Regions from separate parts of the Bordetella sp. genome, predicted to be linked through region 4. Evidence: predicted binding sites of a transcription regulator. Region 4 holds the regulator's gene; each other region holds the start of a gene.
The links. The regulator sigma-54, encoded in region 4, starts transcription at its own class of promoters, with help from an activator protein. The targets are predictions, from matches to a motif close to TGGCANGNAANCTGCTTT.
Positions count from the first base shown of each region.

Region 1: a site for sigma-54 is predicted at 3,672-3,689, ahead of ACO1P8_RS01510 (CmpA/NrtA family ABC transporter substrate-binding protein). Genes of this name have one in related genera too.
Region 2: a site for sigma-54 is predicted at 2,441-2,458, ahead of ACO1P8_RS10105 (TorF family putative porin). Genes of this name have one in related genera too.
Region 3: a site for sigma-54 is predicted at 2,100-2,117, ahead of glnA (type I glutamate--ammonia ligase). Genes of this name have one in related genera too.

Region 1 is NZ_JBMQQZ010000003.1:58,452-64,157, forward strand. Features, by position in the region: partial or broken gene ACO1P8_RS01495 (NAD(P)/FAD-dependent oxidoreductase) at 1-469, opposite strand, end outside; gene ACO1P8_RS01500 (ABC transporter ATP-binding protein) at 502-1,392, opposite strand; gene ntrB (nitrate ABC transporter permease) at 1,397-2,221, opposite strand; gene ACO1P8_RS01510 (CmpA/NrtA family ABC transporter substrate-binding protein) at 2,232-3,452, opposite strand; gene ACO1P8_RS01515 (ANTAR domain-containing response regulator) at 3,978-4,556, shown strand; gene ACO1P8_RS01520 (3'-5' exonuclease) at 4,745-5,706, shown strand, end outside.
Region 2 is NZ_JBMQQZ010000050.1:8,193-13,898, forward strand. Features, by position in the region: gene ACO1P8_RS10090 (peptidoglycan DD-metalloendopeptidase family protein) at 1-618, shown strand, start outside; gene ACO1P8_RS10095 (3'-5' exonuclease) at 621-1,400, shown strand; gene ACO1P8_RS10100 (hypothetical protein) at 1,567-2,184, shown strand; gene ACO1P8_RS10105 (TorF family putative porin) at 2,616-3,368, shown strand; gene rlmD (23S rRNA (uracil(1939)-C(5))-methyltransferase RlmD) at 3,564-4,991, shown strand; gene argH (argininosuccinate lyase) at 4,976-5,706, opposite strand, start outside.
Region 3 is NZ_JBMQQZ010000079.1:83,246-88,951, reverse strand. Features, by position in the region: gene glnL (nitrogen regulation protein NR(II)) at 1-554, opposite strand, end outside; gene glnA (type I glutamate--ammonia ligase) at 632-2,044, opposite strand; gene hemW (radical SAM family heme chaperone HemW) at 2,228-3,439, opposite strand; gene rdgB (RdgB/HAM1 family non-canonical purine NTP pyrophosphatase) at 3,454-4,080, opposite strand; gene ACO1P8_RS16060 (EAL domain-containing protein) at 4,211-5,706, shown strand, end outside.
Region 4 is NZ_JBMQQZ010000091.1:51,362-57,067, reverse strand. Features, by position in the region: gene ACO1P8_RS20055 (sigma-54-dependent transcriptional regulator) at 1-1,133, opposite strand, end outside; gene ACO1P8_RS20050 (sigma-54 interaction domain-containing protein) at 1,469-2,485, shown strand; gene ACO1P8_RS20045 (PRC-barrel domain-containing protein) at 2,505-2,957, opposite strand; gene ACO1P8_RS20040 (RNA polymerase factor sigma-54) at 3,242-4,720, shown strand; gene ACO1P8_RS20035 (hypothetical protein) at 4,785-5,117, opposite strand; gene ACO1P8_RS20030 (hypothetical protein) at 5,283-5,651, shown strand.

The sequences.
Region 1 (5,706 bases), on a different contig from region 4:
CCAACAGGCCGCCGCCGATGACGACGGCGCGCCGGTGCGTGGCGGCCGCTTCGATCATGCGGTTGACGTCCTGGATGTCCCGGAACGTGAGCACGCCGCGCAGATCCTTGCCGGGCACGGGCAGGACGAATGGCGTCGAGCCGGTCGCCAGCAGCAGCTTGTCGTACGGCACGACGGTGCCGTCCGCCGCATGGACCTGCCGGCGCGCGCGATCGATCCTGGTTACGGAGCGGTTCAGCAGCAGCCGGATGCCATGACCGGCATACCATTGCTCATCGTTCAGGACGATATCCCGCAGGCTTTGCTCGCCGGTCAGCACCGGAGACAACAGGATGCGGTTGTAGTTGGGATGGGGCTCCGCGCCGAATACCGTGATGTCGTACAGGCCGGGGTCGAGCGCCAGAAGTTCTTCCAGCGTGCGCGTTCCCGCCATTCCGTTGCCGACCACGACCAGCTTCTGCTTTTCCATGTCTGTCTCCGGGAAGCCCGCGTGCCGGCGTGTCAGGCGGCGTTCCGCGCCCGTGCCGGTTCCAGCTGCGCGGCATGGACGAAGGGCGCCGCGGCGGCGGGCGCAGGCGCGGCGGTACCGGCGCGCGAGCCGGATTGGGCCGGGTTCCCGTAGCGGCGGTGCAGGAAATCCACCACCGCGGCGCGGCAGGCCAGGTAGCGGGGGTCTTCCGCCAGCGCGACGCGGTCGCGCGGGCGCGGCAGGGGGACCTCCTGGATCTGGCCGATGGTGGCCGCCGGGCCGTTGGTCAGCATGACGACGCGGTCGGACAGCAGCACGGCTTCGTCCACGTCGTGGGTCACCATCATCGTCGTGGTGCGCGTCTTGGCGACGATCTTCAGCAATTCGTCCTGCAGATGGGCACGCGTCAAGGCGTCCAGGGCACCGAAAGGTTCGTCCATCAACAGCACCTTGGGCTCGATCGCCAGGGCGCGGGCGATGCCGACGCGCTGCTTCATGCCGCCGGATATCTCGCGTGGCAGCTTGGCCTGCGCGTGGCCCAGTCCCACGAGCTCCAGCGCGGCATGCGCGCGCTCCGCCAGGCGGGCCTTGCTTTCCTGCGTCCCGAACACCCGTTCGACGGCCAGGTGCACATTCTGGAAGCAGCTCAGCCAAGGCAGCAGGGAATGGTTCTGGAACACGACGGCGCGTTCCGGGCCAGGCCCGGTGATTTCCTTCTCCGCGCACAGCAGCACGCCGGAGGTGGGCCGGGTCAGTCCCGCCACCAGGTTCAGCAGCGTGGACTTGCCACAGCCGGAATGGCCGATGAGGGTGATGAATTCGCCTTGGGCGACGGTCAGGTCGATATCGCGCAGCGCGACGAACGGCCCCTTGCGCGTGTCGAAGACCTGGCCCACGCTTTCGATGCGTACGAACTTTTCCATCGCCTTACTCCTCGTAGGTGTAGCGTTTGGCCAGTTGCATCAGCAGCACGTCGAGTGTCAGCCCGACTATGCCGATCACGAATATCGCGATCACGATGTGTTCGACCTTCAGGTTGTTCCACTCGTCCCATAGCCAGAAGCCGATGCCGGTGCCGCCAGTCAGCATCTCGGCCGCGACGATGACCAGCCATGCGGTGCCGATGGACAGCCGCACGCCGGTCAGCACGTGCGGCAGCGCGGCCGGCAGCAGCACGCGCGTCATGACCTTCCATTCGGACAGGTCCAGCACGCGGGCCACATTCAGGTAGTCCTGCGGCACGCGTTGCACGCCGGCTGCGGTGTTCAGGATCATCGGCCATATCGAACAGATCAGGATGGTCCAGATCGCCGCCGGATTGGCCGCCTTGAACAGCAGCAGCCCCAGGGGAAGCCAGGCCAGCGGGGAGACCGGGCGCAGCAGGCTGACGATGGGCGACACCATCGCGTTCAAGGCCTTGAAGCGGCCGATGGCAAAGCCCAGCGGAATGCCGATCAGCGCCGCCAGCCCGAAGCCCGCCGCCACGCGCGCCAACGAGGCGAGCACGTTCCAGCCTATGCCCTGGTCGTTCGGACCGTTGTCGTAGAAGGGGTGGGCGAACAGCACGACCGCCTCGTCCCAGGTCCTGGCGGGCGTGGGGATGGCGGGCACCAGCAGGGCAATGGTCTGCCACACCAGCACAAAGACGGCGAAGCCGGCGGCCGGGCCGACGACGGCGCGCAACGTGCCCTCGAAGTATTCGCGCCACGGCCAGGAAGGGCGTGCGCCGGATAGGGAAAGGGAGCGGTCCATGGCGAAGTCCTCAGGTCTTGATCTTGAAGCCGTCGGCATACGCCGCCGGGTTGCTGCCGTCCCACGCCACGCCGTCGATCAGCGTGGACGCGCGCATTTCTTTCGGCGGCAGCGGCGCGCCGACGATGGCGGCGGCCTGCTTATAGATATCGATGCGGTTGATCTGCGTGGCGACCGCCAGGTAGTCCGGATGTTCCTTCAGCAGGCCCCAGCGCTTGTGCTGGGTAAGGAACCACATGCCGTCGCTCAGATAGGGGAAATTGACCGCGCCATCGCCGTAGAAGCGCATGGGGTGCTCGTCGTCCCAGGTCTTGCCCAGACCGTTCTCGTAGCGGCCCAGCATGCGGTCGACGATCACGGCCTTGTCGGTGTTGATGTACGACTTGGCCGCCACGGTTTCGGCCGTCTTGCGGCGGTTCTCCGGCGACGCATCGATCCACTTGCCGGCCTCCAGTACGGCGGCCGTCGCGGCACGGGCCGTATTGGGGTAACGGGTGGCGAATTCCGCCGTGCCGCCGAGGACTTTCTCGGGATGGTCGGGCCAGATCTGCTGCGTCGTGACCGCCGTGAATCCCACCTTGTCCAGGATGGCGCGGGCATTCCAGGGCTCGCCCACGCAGAAGCCGTCCATGTTGCCGATGCGCATATTGGCGACCATCTGGGGCGGCGGTACGGTGATGACCTTGGCGTCGCGCATGGGATTGATGCCGTTGGCCGCCAGCCAGTAGTACAGCCACATCGCGTGCGTGCCGGTGGGGAAGGTTTGGGCGAAGGTGAACTCGCGCTTTTTCTCGGCCATCAGGCGCGCCAGCGCCGCACCGTCGGTGACGCCGGCGTCCTTCAACTGCTGCGACAAGGAAATGGCCTGCCCGTTCTGATTGATCCCCATCAGTACGGCCATGTCTTTCTTCGGCCCGCCTATCCCCAGGTGCACCCCATAGATCAGTCCGTACAGGACATGCGCCAGATCGAGTTCACCGTTGATCAGCTTGTCCCGTACGCCGGCCCACGAGGCTTCCTTGGACAGCACGAATTTCACGCCGTGTTTCTTGTCCAGGCCCAGCACCGAGGCCATTACCACGGACGAACAATCGGTCAGCGGAATAAAGCCGATCTTCACCTCGGTCTTTTCCGGCGTGTCGGTGCCCGCTGCCCAGGCGCCGGCACGTACGCGCGGATCGACCACGCCGAGGATGCTGGCACCGGCCAGCGTCCGGGTCGCCCATCTCATGACGCGGCGCCGTTGGAAATCGGCCGGCGCGGCGGCGAGGGTCGGATGCTGCGGAAAAGTCTTGAGCTTCATTCGATCGTCCCAGAAAGAGGTCTTGCTCGCGGCCGGCCAAAAAAAAACGTTCCGCACGCGCAGGGCTATCCCTGCGCGTGCGGAACGTCGTTGTTCCGGTCGCCGCTTGGCGGCGTATGACGGCCCTCGTTGGCCGTCCGTGGTTCAGAAGCAATACCTATGCCAAATTCAATGTCGTCCGGACAGCAAAAAAATGGGATTAATAATCAACGGGTTGGCGGGGTAATCGAAGAGGATTGCCGCTTTTCGGGCCGGCGCTGCCCCAACCGGCACCCCCGGGCGTGCGGCCTGATGGTGCGGCGCGGCGGCGTTGTGCGCCATGACGGTGCGCGCGGTCCGGGTATGGTGCACGCGCCTGCCGCATTGACCGGACGGCGGCTATTGCGGGGCAGGGCCGGTGTCCGGAATGGCATGCATCTTGCATTGCACAAGGACGTGGCGTGCGGAGGGCACATGCTTAGGGTGATGTTGATCAAGGACGGCGAAGGACGCGTGGCGGAGCTGCGGAGCACCCTGGAACAAGGGGGCGTTAGCATCGTCGCGGAGGTCATGCCGGCCGCCGATCTGTCCGCCCTGATTGCCCGCCATGCGCCGGACGTGGTGCTGATCGATGCCGATGCGCCGTCGCGCGACACGCTGGAAGGGGTCTGCGTGGCCAGCGCGCACGGCGACCGCCCCGTCGTCATGTTCACCGAAAGCAACGACCGCCAGGCCATGCGCGCCGCCTTGCAGGCCGGGGTGGCCGCGTATGTCGTCGGCGAGGTGCCGGCGTCCCGCATCCGCAGCCTGCTCGACGTCGCCATCGAGCGCTACGCCGTCGATCGCGCGCGTCGCGAAGAGCTGACCGAGGCGCGCCAGCGCCTGGCCGAGCGGCAGTGGGTCGACAAGGCCAAGGGCCTGCTGATGTCGCTGCGCGGCGTCTCGGAGGACGAGGCCTACCGCATGTTGCGCGACCATGCCATGAAAAGCCAGCAGCGCATCGGCGAGGTGGCCCGCGCCATGGTGGAAGCCGCCGGCTGGCTGAAGGGCTGACGCCCGCGTATCGTCCGCGGGCCTGCTTTCCAGGCCGGGACCGCCCGCCCCGCGTGGCGGAAACCGGGAAATCGCTTGTCCTTTGCAGACGGACTGCGATTCAATAGGCTCCCGCAAGATCCATGGTCATCGATGACAGGGTGCCCGCAGCCCTGCGTCCCGGCCAGACGAAAATTGACGATATCGCGATGAGCCAGCCTGCAACTTCATTGTTCGTTCCCCAACGTTTCGTACCCACGCGAGAGCAGTGCGATATCCAGTTGTCGCGTCATCGAGTCACCCTTATCGAAGCCAATGCGGGGGCGGCCAAGACCACTACTTTGGCGCTTCGCATAGGCGAAGCCCTCGCGCGCGGGCTTGCGCCGGAGCGCATCCTGGCGCTTACGTTCACGCCCGAGGCGCGGGACGTGATGCGTGCACGGTTGATCGAGGTCGGCATTGCTTCCGGCATCGCCTCGCGTATCTGGGTGACGACCATGGAGGATCTGGCGCACGACGTGTTGAAAGGGATCGAGGATGCCGTACCGCCGCAGCGCCCTTCGAGCCGGCAACTGCGAGAGATCGCGCTGGAGGCGCTGGAGAACGTCAGCGTGGCCTATCAGGACCTGGAGGCCTCGCTCGATATTCGGACGCATAACGTAGCGGTAAGCCAGTTTCTCGATGCATTGCTGCGGCTGAAGGCCAGGATGGCATTCGAAAGCGTCGACGATACGCTGGGCCTGGAGTTCGTTGCCGAGGATCTGGGCGTAACGCTGACGACTTATCTATGGTCGCTGGAATACGAAAAGCTGCGGCGGGGTGTATTCGATGAGGTGAGCTTTCGCGGTCCGTTCGACGCCACCTATGACCTGGCGAAGATGCTGCGGGAAGAACCGGAATCCTCGGCGCACCTGCCGGACGTCGCCCTGGTAACGGCGGATGAGCTGCACGACCTGAATGAAGCTTCCTTCAGTGTCCTGGAAGCGCTGTATCGGCGGGCCGACGTCTATTTCGTGGGTGCCGGCGACCGGGACCAGGTCATTCATACCCAGGTCGGCGCCGACGCGCAATTCCTGATGCAGCGCTTCGCATACGCCGCGCGCTTCCCGTTGACGCTGACCTACCGCCATGGCCCGCACCTGGCCTATGCGATGCGCGAGCTGAAGAATAA
Region 2 (5,706 bases), on a different contig from region 4:
CACCTGGCCGTCGGCCAGGTCCTGAAGCTGTCGGCACCGTCCGGTGGCGCGGCGGCTGGCGGCGTGGCGGGGACCAAAACCCTACCCACCACGCCGGCCAAGCCGTCCGACACCCGCATCGAACCCACGCCGCTGCCGCCGCCCGGCGAGCAAGCCGCCCAGCCGACGCAGCAGCCGCCGGCGAACAATCCGCCAGCGACGTCCACGCCGGCACCGGTCGAAACGCCCAAGCCGGCGCGCGCGGCGGATGCCGGGGTGATCAACTGGGGCTGGCCCGCCCAGGGGCAGATCATCGCCACCTTCAGCAACAGCACCAAGGGCATCGATATCGCCGGCAACGCGGGCGATCCGGTGGTGGCGGCGGCGGACGGCAAGGTCATGTACAGCGGCAATGGCGTGCGCGGCCTGGGCAACCTGATCATCGTGCAGCACACCAACGGCTTCATCACCGCCTATGCGCACAACCGCGCTTTGCTGGTCAAGAGCGGGGCGGAAGTGAAAAAGGGCGCGAAGATCGCGGAAATCGGCCAGACCGATGCGACGTCGCCGCGGCTGCACTTCGAGGTCCGGCGGCAGGGCACGCCGGTCGATCCGCTGCAATATCTGCCCCCGCGCTGATCATGACCCCCACCCTGGTCTTCGATCTGGAAACCCTGCCCGACGTGGCGGGCCTGCGCCGGCTGAACGGGTGGGGTGCCGACCTGTCCGACAGCGAGGTCGCCGAACGCGCCTTCGCCGCCCGGCGCGAAGCCACCGGCGGCGATTTCCTGCCGCTGCACCTGCATCGCGTGGCGGTGATCGGCTGCGTGTTTCGCGACGACCAGGGTTTCCGGGTAAAGACGCTGGGCAATCCCGACGATCCCGAACCCGCCTTGCTGGCGGGCTTTTTCAAGACAATCGAGCGCTATACGCCCAAGCTGGTCAGCTGGAACGGCTCGGGCTTCGACCTGCCGGTATTGCATTACCGCAGCCTGATCCATGGCGTGACCGCGCCACGCTATTGGGACCTGGGCGAAGATGATCGGGAATTCAAGTACAACAACTACATTGGCCGCTACCACACCCGCCACATCGACCTGATGGACGTGCTGGCGAAGTACAACGGTCGCGCCAATGCGCCGCTGGACCAGCTGGCCAAGCTGTGCGGGTTTCCCGGTAAGCTGGGCATGGACGGCGGCAAGGTCTGGGACGCCTGGAACCAGGGCAAGGCCGACGAAGTCCGCGCCTATTGCGAAACGGATGTGGTCAACACATGGCTGGTGTATTGCCGCTGGCGTTTCCTGCGTGGCGAACTGGACGCGGCCTCTTATCAAGAGGAAATCGACCTGGTGCGCGAAACGCTGGCCGCCAGTCCGGCGCCGCACTGGAAGGAATACCTGGCCGCGTGGGACCAGGATTGACCGTACCCGGCCGCCTGGCGCCGGGATCCGCGCCGCCGGAATGTTGAAAGCCCGGCGCTTCGCGGCCGCGCAATCGACTGAAACAGGCAGGGCCCGTCGCGAAACCGGCGCGTAATCGGCCCCCCCTGACAATGGTCTCGCACTCTCACCCCACAGGAGACCTTACATGTCCCGATTCGCCATTCGCCCCATCGTTGCCAGCCTGACCGTCGCCCTTGCGGCCGGGACGTTCGCCGGGGCCGTTTCGGCCGCGCCGGACGCCTCTGCCGCCGCCCCATCCGGGACGGCCCACGCGGGCAGGGATGCGGGCGGCCACCGTTTCCATCACATGCAGGAAATGCGCGACGCCATCTGGCTGCCCGGCGTCGGCCCCATCGGCAAGAAGGAGATCGCGGCCCTGAAGCTGGACGCCAACCAGCAGTCCCTGTTGAGCGCCGCCCAGCAGGCGCAGCAGGCTTTCCACCAATCCATGCGGGAGAATGCCCGGACCCGCCGCACGACGCTGGACGAGCAGTTGAAGGCCGGCAAGCTGGATCCCCACGCGCTGGCCGACGCCCAGAGCCAGGCCAGGCAGCAAATGCAGTCCCAGGGCGACCAGGTCCGGCTGAAATGGCTGGCCGTGTGGGATGGTCTGAACGACGGCCAACGCCAGCAGGTCACCCAGTTCGTCAAGGAGCGCCAGGCACGAATGCAGGAACGCATGCAGGAGCATCGCAAGGACGGCCGTCCCGGCATGGGCCGCGGCCCCGCTCCGGCTCCGGAGGCTCCCGCTACAGCGAGCTGATGCACCTTCAGCGCGCGCCGGACCGGCCGCGCTGACGCTCCCACGGCGCCCCCTGGCGCCTTACGCCCGGATTCGTCATTGCCATGTGACGGACCCGGGCGTTTTGTTTGCGCCCCACTCCGGGGCCTGTCGGTGCAGTGCGCACCTCGCCCAGGCACCGCGATGGTGCGGCCCGTCAGGTCCCGCTCCCTGCGAGGGGCCGCATTCGTGCGGGCTGCTTCATGACTGATTACTTATTCTCCATGGTGTGAAAACTTGGCACGGATTTCGCTTTTAAGCGGATGAAGCCGGGGAGGTGCGGTTATCCGCCATGCGAATGACGGATTGCCGCGGCGGCTTCGAAACCTGTCATTTCCTGCTGCGCCATGACCGGCGGCTTCGGCCGCCGGCCATGTCCACATACACGCACCATAGACATCAGGATCCTTGCCATGAAGAAGACGTTGCGCGCAGTCCCCCTTGTTCTTGCCACGTGTTTCGCCGCCGCCGCCCACGCCGACCCGACCGATCTGGGCGGTGGATTTTCCCTCAGCGGCAATGGCACCATCACCAATGACTACCGCTTCCGTGGCTACTCGCAGACCGATTTCCGGCCCGCGGCGCAGTTGGGATTGGATTTGACGCACTCATCCGGTTTCTACCTGGGCAATTGGAACTCGAATGTCTCCAGCACGCTATACACCGAGGGCAATCTGGAAATGGACTTCTACGGCGGTTGGCGCGGCGAGGTCTACAAAGGCTTCGGCATCGACGTCGGCGTGCTGCACTATTACTACCCCGGTTCGAACTCGCCCAAGGGCGGCAACTACAACAACACCGATCTCTATATCGCCGGCACCTATGGCAACTATTCCTTGAAGTACTCGTACACCCCCAGCGATTTCTTCAGCACGCCGAATTCCAAAGGTACCTGGTACCTGGACGGATCGGCGACCTTCGATCTGGGCGACGGCTGGGGCCTGGTCGGCCACGTCGGCTACCAGAAGCTGAAGAACCAGGTGGATACCAATGGCGACGACCTGGGCCACTACGTGGACTACAAGCTGGGCGTCACCAAGGACATCAAGGGCTGGGTCTTCGGCCTTGCCGCCGTCGGGGCCTCCAAGGACAACTGGTACAACACGAAGTACGACCATCCCGCCGGCCGGCTGGGCCTGGTGGCGTCGATTTCGCGCACTTTCTGAAGCGGCCGTATCGCTTCCGCATGACCGTTTTACCGGGCCCGGCCGGATACCCACCGCCACGTCGCGGTACCGCCGATCCCGGCTCATCCATACCAAAAGCGGCTTGACCGCGCTCCCAAGGGGAACGTCCGCCATCCGGCGGACGTTTTTTTTCCAGAACTTCTACAATGCCGGGCTGTTCTCTCGAGATTGCCGATGGCTGAAGTTCTGAATATCGAATCCCTGGACCTGGAAGCCAGGGGGATTGCCCGCCGCGAGGGCAAGGTGGTTTTCGTCGAAGGCGCGTTGCCCGGCGAACGCGTGGCGGCCGACATCGTGCGGCGCAAGCCGTCCTATGAAATCGCCCGCACCGTCGAGGTATTGCGGCCATCGTCGCAGCGTGTGCAGCCCCGCTGCGCGCATTTCGGCGTATGCGGCGGCTGTGCGATGCAACACCTGGAGCCCGCCGCGCAGGTGGCGATCAAGCAGCGCTCGTTGGAAGACACCTTCTGGCACGTGGGCAAGCTGCGCCCCCAGCGCATCCTGCCGCCGCTGCACGGGCCGACCTGGGGCTACCGCTTCCGCGCCCGGCTTTCCGTGCGCGTGGTGCCGAAGAAAGGCGGCGTGCTGGTGGGCTTTCACGAGCGCAAGAGCAGCTATGTCGCCGATATGCGCGAATGCCACGTCCTGCCGCCGCACGTTGCCCGGCTGTTGCTGCCGCTGCGGGCGATGATCGGCGCCATGTCGGCGCCGGACCGCTTGCCGCAGATCGAGGTGGCGGTGGGCGATGCCGCCACGGTGCTGGTCCTGCGCCATCTGTTGCCGCTGACGCAGGACGATATCGGCATCCTGCGCGCCTTCGCCGCGGATAACGGCGTCCAATGGTGGTTGCAGCCCAAGGGGCCGGACACCTGTCACCCGCTGGAACGCGAACATGCCGAAACGCTGGCCTACACCTTGCCGGAATTCGGCCTGCGCATGCCGTTCAAGCCGACCGATTTCACGCAGGTGAATCACGCCATCAATCGCACGCTGGTCTCCCGTGCCTTGTCCCTGCTGGAAGCGCGAGCGGACGAGCGCGTGGCCGATCTGTTCTGCGGGCTGGGCAATTTCACGCTGCCGCTGGCGACGCGCGCGCGCGAAGTCGTGGGCGTCGAAGGGAGCAAAGCGCTGACCGACCGCGCGCACGAGGCGGCCACGCGCAACGGGCTGGGCGAACGCGCCTCGTTCGCCACGCTGAATCTGTTCGAGGTCGATGTGGACTGGCTGCGCGGCCTTGGCTACTTCGATCGCATGCTGATCGATCCGCCGCGCGAGGGCGCGCAGGCCGTCGCACAGGCGCTGGCCCTGCTGTCAGCCGCGGAGCGGCCGCGCCGCATCGTTTACGTGTCGTGCAATCCCGCCACGCTGGCGCGCGACGCCGCCATCCTGGTGCACGAAGGCGGCTACGAGCTGCTGAGCGGGGGCGTGATCAACATGTTTCCGCATACCGGGCACGTGGAGTCGATTGCCGTCTTCGAATCCGGGAATGCCGCCGCCATCGCAGAGGCGCAGCGCCAGGCGGCCGAAAAGCGGCGCGAAGCGATGGAGCGGGCCGCCGCCTCGCCTGGCGGCGAGGCCGGCGCGTCTCAGGCCGAGGTCTGATCCAATATCCGCTGGGCTTCCTCGCGCACGCGGGCGGGCGCCGTGCCACCGATATGGCCGCGCGCCGCCACCGAGCCTTCCAGCGTCAATACCTGATGTACGTCATCCCCAATGGATGGGTGATAGGCCTTCAATTCGTCCAGCGTCAGGTCGGCGAGGTCGCAACCGCGCTGTTCGCAATCGCGCACGGCGTGCGCGACGACTTCGTGGGCGTCGCGGAACGGCAGGCCGCGCTTGACCAGATAGTCCGCCAGGTCGGTCGCGGTGGCGTAGCCCTGCAGGGCGGCGGCACGCATGTTGTCGGCCTTGACCTTGATCCCGCCCACCATGTCGGCGAAGATGGTCAGCGTGTCGCGCACCGTGTCCGCAGTGTCGAACAGGCCTTCCTTGTCTTCCTGGTTGTCTTTGTTGTAGGCCAGCGGCTGGCCTTTCATCAGCGTCAGCAGGGCCACCAGGTGGCCGTTGACGCGGCCGGTCTTGCCTCGGGCCAGTTCCGGCACATCGGGGTTTTTCTTCTGCGGCATGATGGAGCTGCCCGTGCAGAAGCGGTCCGCCAGATCGATGAAGCCGACGCGCGGGCTCATCCACAGGACCAGCTCTTCCGACAGGCGCGACACGTGCGTCATGACCAGCGCCGCGGCGGCGCAGAACTCGATGGCGAAGTCCCGATCGGATACCGCGTCCAGGGAATTCCGGCACACACCCTCGAACCCCA
Region 3 (5,706 bases), on a different contig from region 4:
CGTTGCGGCCCGATAAGGCGGTCGACCAGCGCCTGCAGGCGGTCGGCCTCCGAAATAATCACCTGGGTATATTCCGCCAGCGACGGGTCGGGCAATTCGCCCTCCAGCAACTGGGCGGCGCCGCGCAGGCCGCCGAGGGGATTCTTGACTTCGTGCGCCAGGTTGCGCAGCAACTGCCGGTGGGTCTCGATCTCGTCGACCAGGCGGTGATTGCGATCGGCGGCCACGCGCAGCTCGATCTCGCGCGCCTCGATCAGCACGGGCCAGGCCTGCCCCATCAGGGCCACCGTGGTCACCACCACGCTGACGGAATCGCCACCGCGCCGCAGCGAGGTGACCTGGCGAACGTCGGCAACGTTGCCGGCCTTCGCCTGGTCGATCGAAGACTGCATGGCCTCGCGGTCGTCGAACAGGCCGGCGGCCTGCTGTCCGCCCAACTGGCGGCGCGAGCGGCCGAACATATCCTCGGCGGCCGCATTGGCATATTCGACGCACCCCTGCTCGTTCACCAGCAGTACCGATGTCGCAAGCAGTTCGAAGGCTTCTACATTCATCTTCATCACCCGGGGCGGCATACAGGCGGACCGGCGCCCCGGTCCGCCCCTGCGTGCACCGGGAAATCAGCCGGCAATCACAGGCTGTAGTACATGTCGAACTCGACAGGATGCGTCGTCATGCGCAGACGCTGCACTTCCTGCTCTTTCAGCGCCAGATAGCCGTCCAGCATATCGTCGGTGAAGACACCGCCGCGCGTCAGGAACTCGCGATCCTTGTCCAGCGCTTCCAGGGCCTGATCTAGCGACGAGCAGACGGTCGGGATCTTGGCATCCTCTTCCGGCGGCAGGTCGTACAGGTTCTTGTCGGCCGGATCGCCCGGGTGGATCTTGTTCTGCACGCCGTCCAGGCCGGCCATCATCAGGGCCGAGAAAGCCAGGTACGGGTTGGCCAGGGGATCCGGGAAGCGCGTTTCGATACGGCGGCCCTTGGGATTGCCGACGTAGGGAATGCGGATCGAGGCCGAACGGTTGCGGGCCGAGTAGGCCAGCTTGACCGGCGCTTCGAAGTGCGGAACCAGGCGCTTGTAGGAGTTCGTGCCGGGGTTGGTGATCGCGTTCAGCGCGCGGGCATGCTTGATGATGCCGCCGATGTAGTACAGCGCGAACTCCGACAGGCCGGCATAGCCGTTGCCGGCGAACAGGTTCTGGCCGTCCTTCCAGATCGACTGGTGCACGTGCATGCCGGAACCGTTGTCGCCGACGACGGGCTTGGGCATGAAGGTGGCAGTCTTGCCATAGGCATGGGCCACGTTATGCACGACGTACTTCAGGACCTGGTTCCAGTCGGCGCGCTGCACCAGCGTGCTGAACTTGGTACCGATTTCCAGCTGGCCGGGAGCCGCGACTTCATGGTGGTGCACTTCGACCGGCACGCCCTGCTGCTCCAGCAGCAGGCACATTTCCGAACGCATGTCCTGGAAGGAATCGACCGGGGGCACGGGGAAGTAGCCGCCCTTGACCAGCGGACGATGACCCAGGTTGCCGCCTTCGAATTCGGTGCCGGTGGACCACGGGGCCTCTTCCGACTTGATCTTGACGAAGGTGCCGGACATGTCGGTGTTCCACGTCACGCCGTCGAAAACGAAGAATTCGGGCTCGGGACCGAAGTAGGCGGTGTCGCCGATGCCGGAAGACTTCAGGTAGGCTTCGGCGCGCTTGGCCAGCGAGCGCGGATCGCGCGAATAGCCCTTCATGTCGGAGGGTTCGACGACGTCGCAGGTCAGGATCAGCGTCGTTTCTTCCATGAACGGATCGATGCGCGCGGTGGTGGCGTCCGGGATCAGCAGCATGTCGGACGCCTCGATACCCTTCCAGCCCGGGATCGAAGAACCGTCGAAAGCATGGCCGCTTTCGAACTTGTCCTCGTCAATCACGTGCGACGGCACCGAGACGTGATGCTCGCGGCCGGCGGTATCGGTAAAACGGAAGTCGACGAACTTGACTTCCGCGTCGGCAATCTGTTTCAGGACTTCTTTAGGGCTTGCCATGTCATCTCCGTTTGATAAAGGGTCGAGCGCTGCAACTCGACTGGCACTCAGCTAAAAAGCAACAACCATGCCATCTTTTACCCTGGGAATCCCGAGGGTGATCCGGCGTACCGCCGGGGCGATGGGTCAATATTGCACCAATATGGTGCCCATCATGGGGCATATAGGCGCCGATTTGGTGCATCAGTTCAAAAACAGTGCTTGAAGGTCGTTAAGGAACGCCCAACCATGAGGCGTTGCCTTCAGCCGCGTCGGGTCCGCATCCAGCAGGCCCTTGCGGACGGCCGCCTCCAGTTGGTGCGCGATCGCTGCCAGCGACAGGCCGGTGCGTTCGCCGAAATGGCTGGTGGGCACGCCCTCCTTCAGGCGCAGCACATTGAGCATGAACTCGAAGGGAAGCTCGTCCCTGCCGACCTCGCGCGTCTCGGCGATGTGCGAACCGTCGCGTGCCATCGCCGCCGCCATCCAGCGTTCCGGGTGGCGCGTGCGCGCCTCACGCAGGATACGGTCGTGGAACGACAGCTTGCCGTGCGCGCCCGGGCCGATGCCCAGGTAGTCGCCGAATTCCCAGTAGTTCAGGTTGTGGCGGCAGCGGGCGCCGGGGCGCGCATAGGCAGAGACCTCATAGCGCTCCAGGCCCGCCCCGGCCGCCAGGGCTTCCACGGCGTCCTGCATGGCGGCCGCCGTATCGTCGTCGGGCAGGTTGCCCGGCGGATACTTGGCGAAGACCGTATTCGGCTCCAGCGTCAGGTGGTACAGCGACAGATGTTCCGTGCCGTACGACAGCGCTTCCCGCACATCCGCTTCGCAATCCCGCGGCGATTGTCCCGGCAGCGCGAACATCAGGTCCAGGTTGATCCGGGACACGGCGGACTGCGCCATGTCGATGGCGCGCCGCGCCTGGTCGGCGTTGTGGATGCGCCCCAGCGCCCGCAGTTGCGCGTCATCGAAGCTCTGGACGCCCAGCGACAGCCGGTTCACGCCGCTGGCCGCATAGTCGCGGAAACGGCCGGACTCCGCGGTACCGGGGTTGGCCTCCATGGTGATTTCAGCGTCCGGCCACAGGTTCAGATAGGCCCGCAGCATGGCCAGCAATTCGTCCAGGCCGGCGGCCGACAACAGGCTGGGGGTGCCGCCGCCGATGAAGACGGAAATCACCTGGCGGCCCCAGATCCCCGGCAAGGCCTGTTCGAGATCGGCGCGCAAGGCGTCCAGATAGGCGCGTTCCGGGATTTCGCCCTCGGCCGCATGCGAATTGAAATCGCAATAGGGACATTTGCGCACGCACCAGGGCACGTGGACGTAGACGGACAAGGGCGGCAGGCTGGTCAGCCCGGACGCGCCGCGCGCGGCGGGCGCCGCGGCGGCCGGGCGGATGGGAATGGTAATGGGCATGCGGTGTTGCGCGTTCAGCGGGTGGCGCGGTGCAGCTTGGCCAGCAGTTCGCGCAGGGCCTGCGCGCGGTGGCTGATGGCATTTTTGTCGGCGGGAGCCAGTTCTGCGGCCGTCTTGCCCAGATCGGGCAGATAGAAATAAGGATCGTAGCCGAAACCGTGATCGCCGCGCGGCGTATCGGCGATTTCGCCAAGCCAGACGCCCTCGCCCAACAGCGGCCGGGGATCGTCCGCCGCCCGCACCAGCGCCAGGACGGCGATATAACAGGCGCGCCGGTCCGGCTGGCCTGCCAGTTCCCGCACGACCCGCGCGTTGTTGGCGGCGTCGGATTTCTCGCCGCCCTCCAGGCTGGCATAGCGCGCCGAATACACGCCGGGCGCGCCGCCCAGGACATCCACGCACAGGCCGGAATCGTCGGCCAGCGCGGGCAGACCGGTCAGCCGGCTGGCGTGGCGGGCTTTTTCCAGCGCATTCTCGATAAAGGTGCAGTGCGGCTCGGGCGATTCGGGCACGCCCAGTTGGCCTTGCGGGATCAGTTCGATGCCCAGCGGGGCGAACAGGGCGGAGAACTCACGCAGCTTGCCCGCGTTGCCGGAGGCGAGCACCACGCGGTCGAGGCCGGGAACGAAGTCGGAGGACATGGTATTTGTAACCAACGGTGCGATTCGAGAGCCAAACTGGTAGTGTATCGCCCGCGCGGCAAGACACAGATTGAAACGCCCGCGCAATATGGGCCGCTCACCATAAGCGCTCTTCACCCGGTGGCAAAGCATGCACGCGTCTGTACACCCCGCTATCCCGGCCGCCGGCTCCAGTGCGGTCCTGCCTCCTCCGGGCCTGCTGGACGAGATTCTGCGCTCCGGGCGACTGGTACCCTTGTTCCAGCCGGTGATCGACCTGGCGAACGGCCGTGTCTACGGCTACGAAAGCCTGATCCGCGGCCCCAGCGACACCGACCTGCACATGCCCGAGGCCCTGTTCGGGGAAGCCCGCCGCCACGGCGTACATCCGCTGGTCGAACACGCCAGCGCCACCAGCGGCCTGCGCGGCTTCCAGGACGCGGCGCCGGCCGGCAGCAGTCTTTTCCTGAACATGTCCGCTTCCGCCCTGCTGCATTTCTGGACACAGTGGGGCGATGCCATGCCGGCCCGCCTGCTGGCTGCCTGCACGATCGAGCCGGGCCGTGTCGTCATCGAACTGAGCGAGCATGACGCCCTCCATCCGGACGTGCGCACCCTGACCGCAATGCTGCGTACGCTGCGCGCGCACGGGGTACGGCTGGCGCTGGACGACTACGGGGTCGGCCATGCCAGCCTGCAGCTATGGTCGGAAGCCCAGCCGGACCTGGTCAAGATAGACCGCTATTTTTTCCACGGCATCGCGCAGGACGAGCGCCGCCAGAAACTGGTGCGCGCGGTCCTGTCGGTGGCGCAGTGCCTGGGCACGCCGACGGTGGCCGAGGGCGTGGAAACGGCCGAAGACCTGGCGATGGTGCGCGACCTGGGCATCCGCTACGCGCAGGGCTGGTTCCTGGGGTATCCCGCAACGCGCCTGAGCGGCGACGTTTCGCCCCAGGTGAGCCAGGTGTTGAGCGCGCGGTCGCCGTCGCGCGTCGCCACCCGGGCGCCGGGCGCGACGGCCGCCACGCTGCGCGTCCAGGCGCCGTCGGTATCCCCCAGCCGCCATACCAACGACGACGTGCATCGCCTTTTCGACGGGCACAAGGGCATGCATGCCGTTGCGGTGGTGGACGACGATAATCGCCCCTTGGGGATCATCAACCGGCGCGACTTCACGGAACACTACGCGCAGCGCTACACGCGCGAGCTGTTCGGACGCGATGCCTGCACGACGTTCATGAACGACCGGCCGGTCCTGGTCGACGTACATGCCTCCATCGACCAGCTTAGCCACGTGCTGGTATCCGACGACCAGCGCTACCTGGTCGACGGTTTCATCATCACGCGCGACGGCAACTACGACGGACTGGGCACCGGCGAGGCCCTGGTGCGCTCGGTCACCGAAATGCGCATCGAGGCCGCGCGCTACGCCAACCCGCTGACCTCTCTGCCGGGCAATATTCCGATCAGCCAGCATATCGGCAGCCTGCTGGACGGCGGCGTCGAGTTCGTCACCTGCTATTGCGACCTGAATCACTTCAAGCCCTTCAATGACGTCTACGGCTACTGGCGCGGCGACGACATGATCCAGCTGTGCGCCACGGTCATCCGCAACCATTGCGACCCGCAGCGGGATTTCGTCGGCCA
Region 4 (5,706 bases):
AGCGGCACGACGCCGGCGCGGATCTCATTATCGTCGGCCAGAATGAAGGCGCGGTGGACGTAGTTCTTGAGCTCGCGCACATTGCCCGGCCAAGTGTGGCTACGCAGGGCTTCCAATGTATCGACCGCGAATTTCTTCTCCGCCCCGCGCTCCTTGTTAAGCATGTCCAGGTAGCGCTGGGCGATAAGGATCACATCGTCCCCACGCTCGCGTAGTGGCGGCAGCTCCACCGGAAAAACGTTGAGCCGGTGATACAGGTCTTCGCGCAGCTTGCCTTCCGCGACCGCCTCTTCCGGATTGCGGTTGGTCGCGGCCACCACCCGCACGTCGCTGGCGATTTCGCGGTTCGTCCCGACCCGCATGAACAGGCCTGTTTCGAGGACCCGCAGCAGCTTGACCTGCAGGTCTATGGGCATTTCCGTGATTTCATCCAGGAACAGGGTGCCGCCCGCCGCCCGCTCGAAGTAACCCTTGTGCTGCCGGTCCGCGCCCGTGAAGCTGCCGCGCTCGTGGCCAAACATTTCGCTTTCGATCAGATTGGGAGAAATGGCCCCGCAATTGACCGGCAGGAATGGGCCCTTGCGGCGCCCGCTCAGTTCGTGGATGGCCTGCGCGGCGAGCTCCTTGCCCGTGCCGCTGTCTCCCATCAGGAATACGGTCGCTTCGGTTGGCGCCACCTTGGCGATCTGCCGGTAGAGACGCTTCATGGGCTCGGAGCGCCCCAGCATTTTGCCGAAGCGGTCTTCGTCCTCGAAGGGACCACCCCACGGCGACAGATCGGCGTTACGCGGCATGCGGCCCAGGACCATCTTCAGGCGCTGGATATTGACCGGCTTGAGCAGGTAATCGATCGCCCCGAGACGCAAGGCGTCCACCGCGCTTTCGACGCTGGCGTGGCCGGTAATGAACACCACATCGACGTTCGGCGAGCTCAACGCCTGGAAGATATCCAGGCCGCTCCCATCCGGCAGCTGCAGATCGGACAAGACCAGGTCCGGCGACTGGCGAAGGATCTGGATCTTCGCCTCGCGCAGATCGCTGGCTTGGGCAACGGTAAACCCTTCGTCCTTGACGATCTCGGCCAGCGCGGTTCGCACCGGAGATTCGTCATCGACGATCAAAACATGTGGCATTCGCAGTTCCGTGTGTTCGCGGTTCTTTCTGGGGTTTAGAAAACGCTGGGCGCGCGGCGCCCCTCTCGGCTTTATTCTAGCCTCCGCCGGGAGCGACCCGCATCGCGTTTAAGACGGAGACCGTTGCATAATGCGGGCCATTCAAGGCAGCGAAGCTTATCGTGCCACGTTTTCGGCAAACGTAATCAATTCGTACAGTTAGCTAAGATTTTCATCTACTTTCAAGTGCTTGCAACGACGCGTATTCTGGAAAAGTAGGATCACGAGATATGCAGCCCAACAATATTGCGAACGCCGATTCCAGGCGCCCTACCGCCAAAAGAGCAAGCCCGAAAATGGGAATACCCAACGCCACGGGGGCGTCCCGCGCCAACGGCCGCCTCGATCCGACCGCGTTTCCGAAGCCGTCCTCTATGGGGAAGTGCGAAGCCATGCGCCGATTGGCTGAGCAGATAGACAAAGTGGCCGGCACCGACGCCAGCGTGCTGATCGTGGGCGAGAGCGGTACAGGCAAGGAGCTCGTGGCCCGGGCCATCCACGGCGGCAGCGAGCGCGCCGACCAGCCTTTCGTCCCCGTCAATTGCGGCGCGATCCCCGCGACCTTGATCGAAGCCGAGCTGTTCGGCCACGAAAAAGGCAGCTTCACCGGCGCCATCGCCCAGAACATCGGCTACTTCGAGCATGCCAGCGGCGGCACCCTGTTCCTGGACGAAGTCACGGAGATGCCGCTGGACATGCAGGTACAACTGCTGCGCGTCCTGGAAACCGGCACTTTTCATCGCGTCGGCGGACTCCACCCGGTTCGGGTAAACGTCCGCATCGTGGCCGCCACCAACCGGGACCCATACACGGCCGTCAACGAGGGCCGCTTCCGCGAGGACCTGCTCTACCGGCTGGCCGTGGTGCCGCTGCGCGTGCCGCCCCTGCGGGAAAGGCTGGAAGACGTGCCTTACCTGGCACAGCGTTTCCTGGACAGCTTCAACGCGGCCGAGGGAACCAACAAAGTCTTCTCCAAGCGTGCATCCGACGCCCTGCTGGCATACGACTGGCCGGGAAACGTCAGGGAATTGAAGAATACTATCCATCGCGCCTACATTCTGGCCGATAACGTGGTCGAGATCGCCGCGCCGGCGCTGTCACGGCGACAGTCCAAGGCGCAGGTTGCCCATGGCACGTTGAAGATGTCCGTGGGAACCTCGCTGCTGCAGGCACAAAGGGAATTGATCCTGGCGACACTGGCTCATCACCAGGGCGACAAGCGCCTGACCGCCCGCACGCTGGGTATCAGCCTTAAGACGCTGTACAACCGGCTTGGCACCTACGACGGATCCGCGACCTCGCACTCCGGGTAATCCCGGACTCGCGGCAAAGTCACGACCAATACGGGGGCTGCCCATAGTACTCGTGGACCCCCGCAGCCCAGGCGGGGTCAGCCATGCGCGGCCAATTGTCCTTGTCGAAGCCGGCGGCGTTGCGCAGACGCTCCAGGTCGATATCCAGCAGAAAGCATTTGCGGTCGGTGTCCAGCGTCAACGCGCTCCACGGCACCGCGAACAGCTTGTCGCCGATCCCCATGACACCGCCTCGTGCCAGCACGGCATAAGCGATGCGGCCGCTGCCGACGTCGATCATGATGTCCTGCAAAACGCCCAACTTTTCGCCGGACAGGTTCAGGACGTCGTTCCCCTCCAGCGTGGCCGCCGCCATGACTTCCGGCCCGGGGCCGGCGCCGGATTTCTTTGCCGACCCGACGATCCGCGTCTCGGCCGGCGAGCCGGCGGCGGCAATGTGCCCGGGTTCGACGGTATCTCGGCCATGCTCCATATCGACCTCCTGGGAATGACGCCGCCGCCGCGATCCTGGAGGCGTCTGGCAGTTATTACATGAGCTGGTAAATCCGTCCGGCAAAGTCGGGGGCTTGGCGGCATCCAGCGATCCACCTATCCCTACGCCAGCATGCGGCGTGCCTTGAAAAGCCAATAAATACGCGGGCTTGCCAGGGGTCCGTCAGGTCGCACGGGGTCGACTGAAAATTGGCATGCACCTTGCTTATGTTTGTCTTGAATGGGATGGGCGTTTTCATCCCTGCAGTCAGACGGAGACAGCAATTGGCACATCAAGCCACGTACGAACTCAGGGCGCGTCAGCAGACCAGCCTGACGCCGCGGCTCCAGCAGTCGGTAAAACTGCTGCAGATGTCCGCGCTGGAATTTACCCGCGAAATCGAGCAAGCACTTGCGACAAACCCGTTCCTCGAGGAAGGCGAGGACGATAACGCACCGGCCGACTCCGGCGTGGCGAGCACGCCGGCCACGGATACGGCGCTCCACGAAAATTTGGCCGGCGCGTCCGATATGCAGAATCCCGCTCTGACGGAAGCTCCGCCGGAAGTCGTGGTCGAGCTACCCGAGCTGCCGGACATTCAATCGGAGTATTCCGGCGATTACCCCGCGGCCCGCGCTTCGGGCGATGGCGACAGCGACGTCGGCCAGTGGGCCCGCAGCACCGAAGACCTGCGCGACCGGCTATGCAGCGAACTGTGCAGCTACCGACTGGCGCCACGCGATCGCCTGATGGCCGAGTACATCATCGAGGGGCTGGACGAAGAAGGCTATCTGCGAACCGACCTGACCGAACTCGCCGGGGACGGGGTATTCGATCCCCCACCCGAGCCCGAGGAATGGGAGGTCGCCCTTAAGTTGGTTCAGCAGCTCGACACGCCCGGCCTGGGGGCACGCAACCTCGCGGAATGCCTGAAGCTGCAACTCGTCGCGATGGACGAGACAACGCCCGCGCGCGATCTGGCAATCCACATCGTCGAACACGAACTGGAACGCCTGGGCAAGCACGATTTTTCCGGCCTGGTCCGCGCGTGCCAATGCAGCGACGACGCGATGCGCGAAGCGTGCTCGCTGATACGACGCCTGGACCCTCGCCCCGGACTGCGTTATTCACAAGCCGATTCCAGCTATGTGGTGCCCGATGTCGTCGTACAGAAGTTCAACAACCAATGGATCGTCACACCCAACCGTGCGGCGATGCCCCGCGCACGCCTGCATCGGGCCTACGCCGATCTGTTCCGCAATGCACGCTATAGCGACCGTTCGCCGATGGCACAAGAGCTGCAGGAAGCACGCTGGCTGATCCGCAACGTCGAACAACGCTACAGCACCATACAGCGCGTGGCGGAAGCGATCGTTCTGCGCCAGCAAACGTTCTTCGAGTACGGAGAGATCGCCCTGCGTCCGTTGATGCTGCGCGAGATCGCCGATGAATTGGAAATCCACGAGTCCACCGTATCCCGCGCGACGAGCAATAAATACATGGCCACGCCACGCGGCATTTTCGAATTCAAGCACTTCTTCTCCCGCGAACTTTATACGGACACGGGGGGAAGCTGCTCGGCCGCCGCCGTGCGGGCGTTGATCAAGGAAATGATTGACGGCGAAGATGCATCCACGCCCCTATCCGATGTCGACCTTGCGCAACTGCTCGGCCAGCAAGGCGTGGTGGTGGCGCGTCGCACCGTATCGAAGTACCGTGGACAGCTGAAGTACCCGCCCGCCGACATGCGCCGGCAGTACTGACCGCGAAGGCATATCGAAAAGGGGCGCCGCGGCGCCCCTTCGTCATTCCGCGCGGCGAAGGTCCTTACCGCTTGCCCGTATCCGTATAAGGCGCGCCGCCGCCCTTCGTTGGCGAGACGTTGGTGTTCTTCATATCCGAGGGCATGCGCGGTTCCTTTTCCTTTCGCAGGTCGCTGCCGGAACTATCCCGCGTAACCGGCGCGGTGCCGGCAGGATGGCTCGCATACGGCGCGGGCGCAGGCGTGCCCGGCGGTACCTTGTCATTCCTTGGCGGCGTGGCGGTAGAGTCGTTCGGCGTGGTGGAAGGCGTGGTAGGTGCATTCTGCTGCGCCAACGCGGCACCGGACCCGCAAGCCGCGGCGAGAATCAACATGGAGGTGAGACGACTGAACTTCATTCCGATCTCCTTTCGTGTGACGAGTTGGGACTACGCACACAGCAAGGGCTATGCCTATCGACGCATGGTTGGGGAATATTGCGCTCGGGTACGCAGCTTGCTCGAAGAACCAGCCCGTCGAGGGCCAGGTCAATCGGCCTGTAGACGACAACGAGGAGTAGCGTCATGAGCATCATCAAACTTTCTCTGAGTGCCATCGCATTGAGTATCCCGGCGGTGACTTTCACCGCGCATGCTCAGACCCAGGCGCCGATGACCAACAAGGAAATCGATGCGCAGTATCGCGCCGACCAGAAGAAATGCGATGGCATGAAGGGCGACGAAAAAGACGTTTGCCAAAAAGAAGCCAAGGCCACGCGCGATAGCGCCAAGGCCGACGCGAAGCAAGCCAAGGAACAGGCCGAAGCGCGACACGATGCAACCAAGGAAAAGCGCGAAGCGGCATATGACGTCGCGAAGGCGAAATGCGACACCCTGTCCGGCAACGCCAAGGATGCCTGCATGGCCGATGCCAAAACGCGCTACGGAAAGTAGCCCCTCTGATTGCGAACCGGCCGGCACGCGCCGGCTGTTCCCGGTCCCGGGAGAC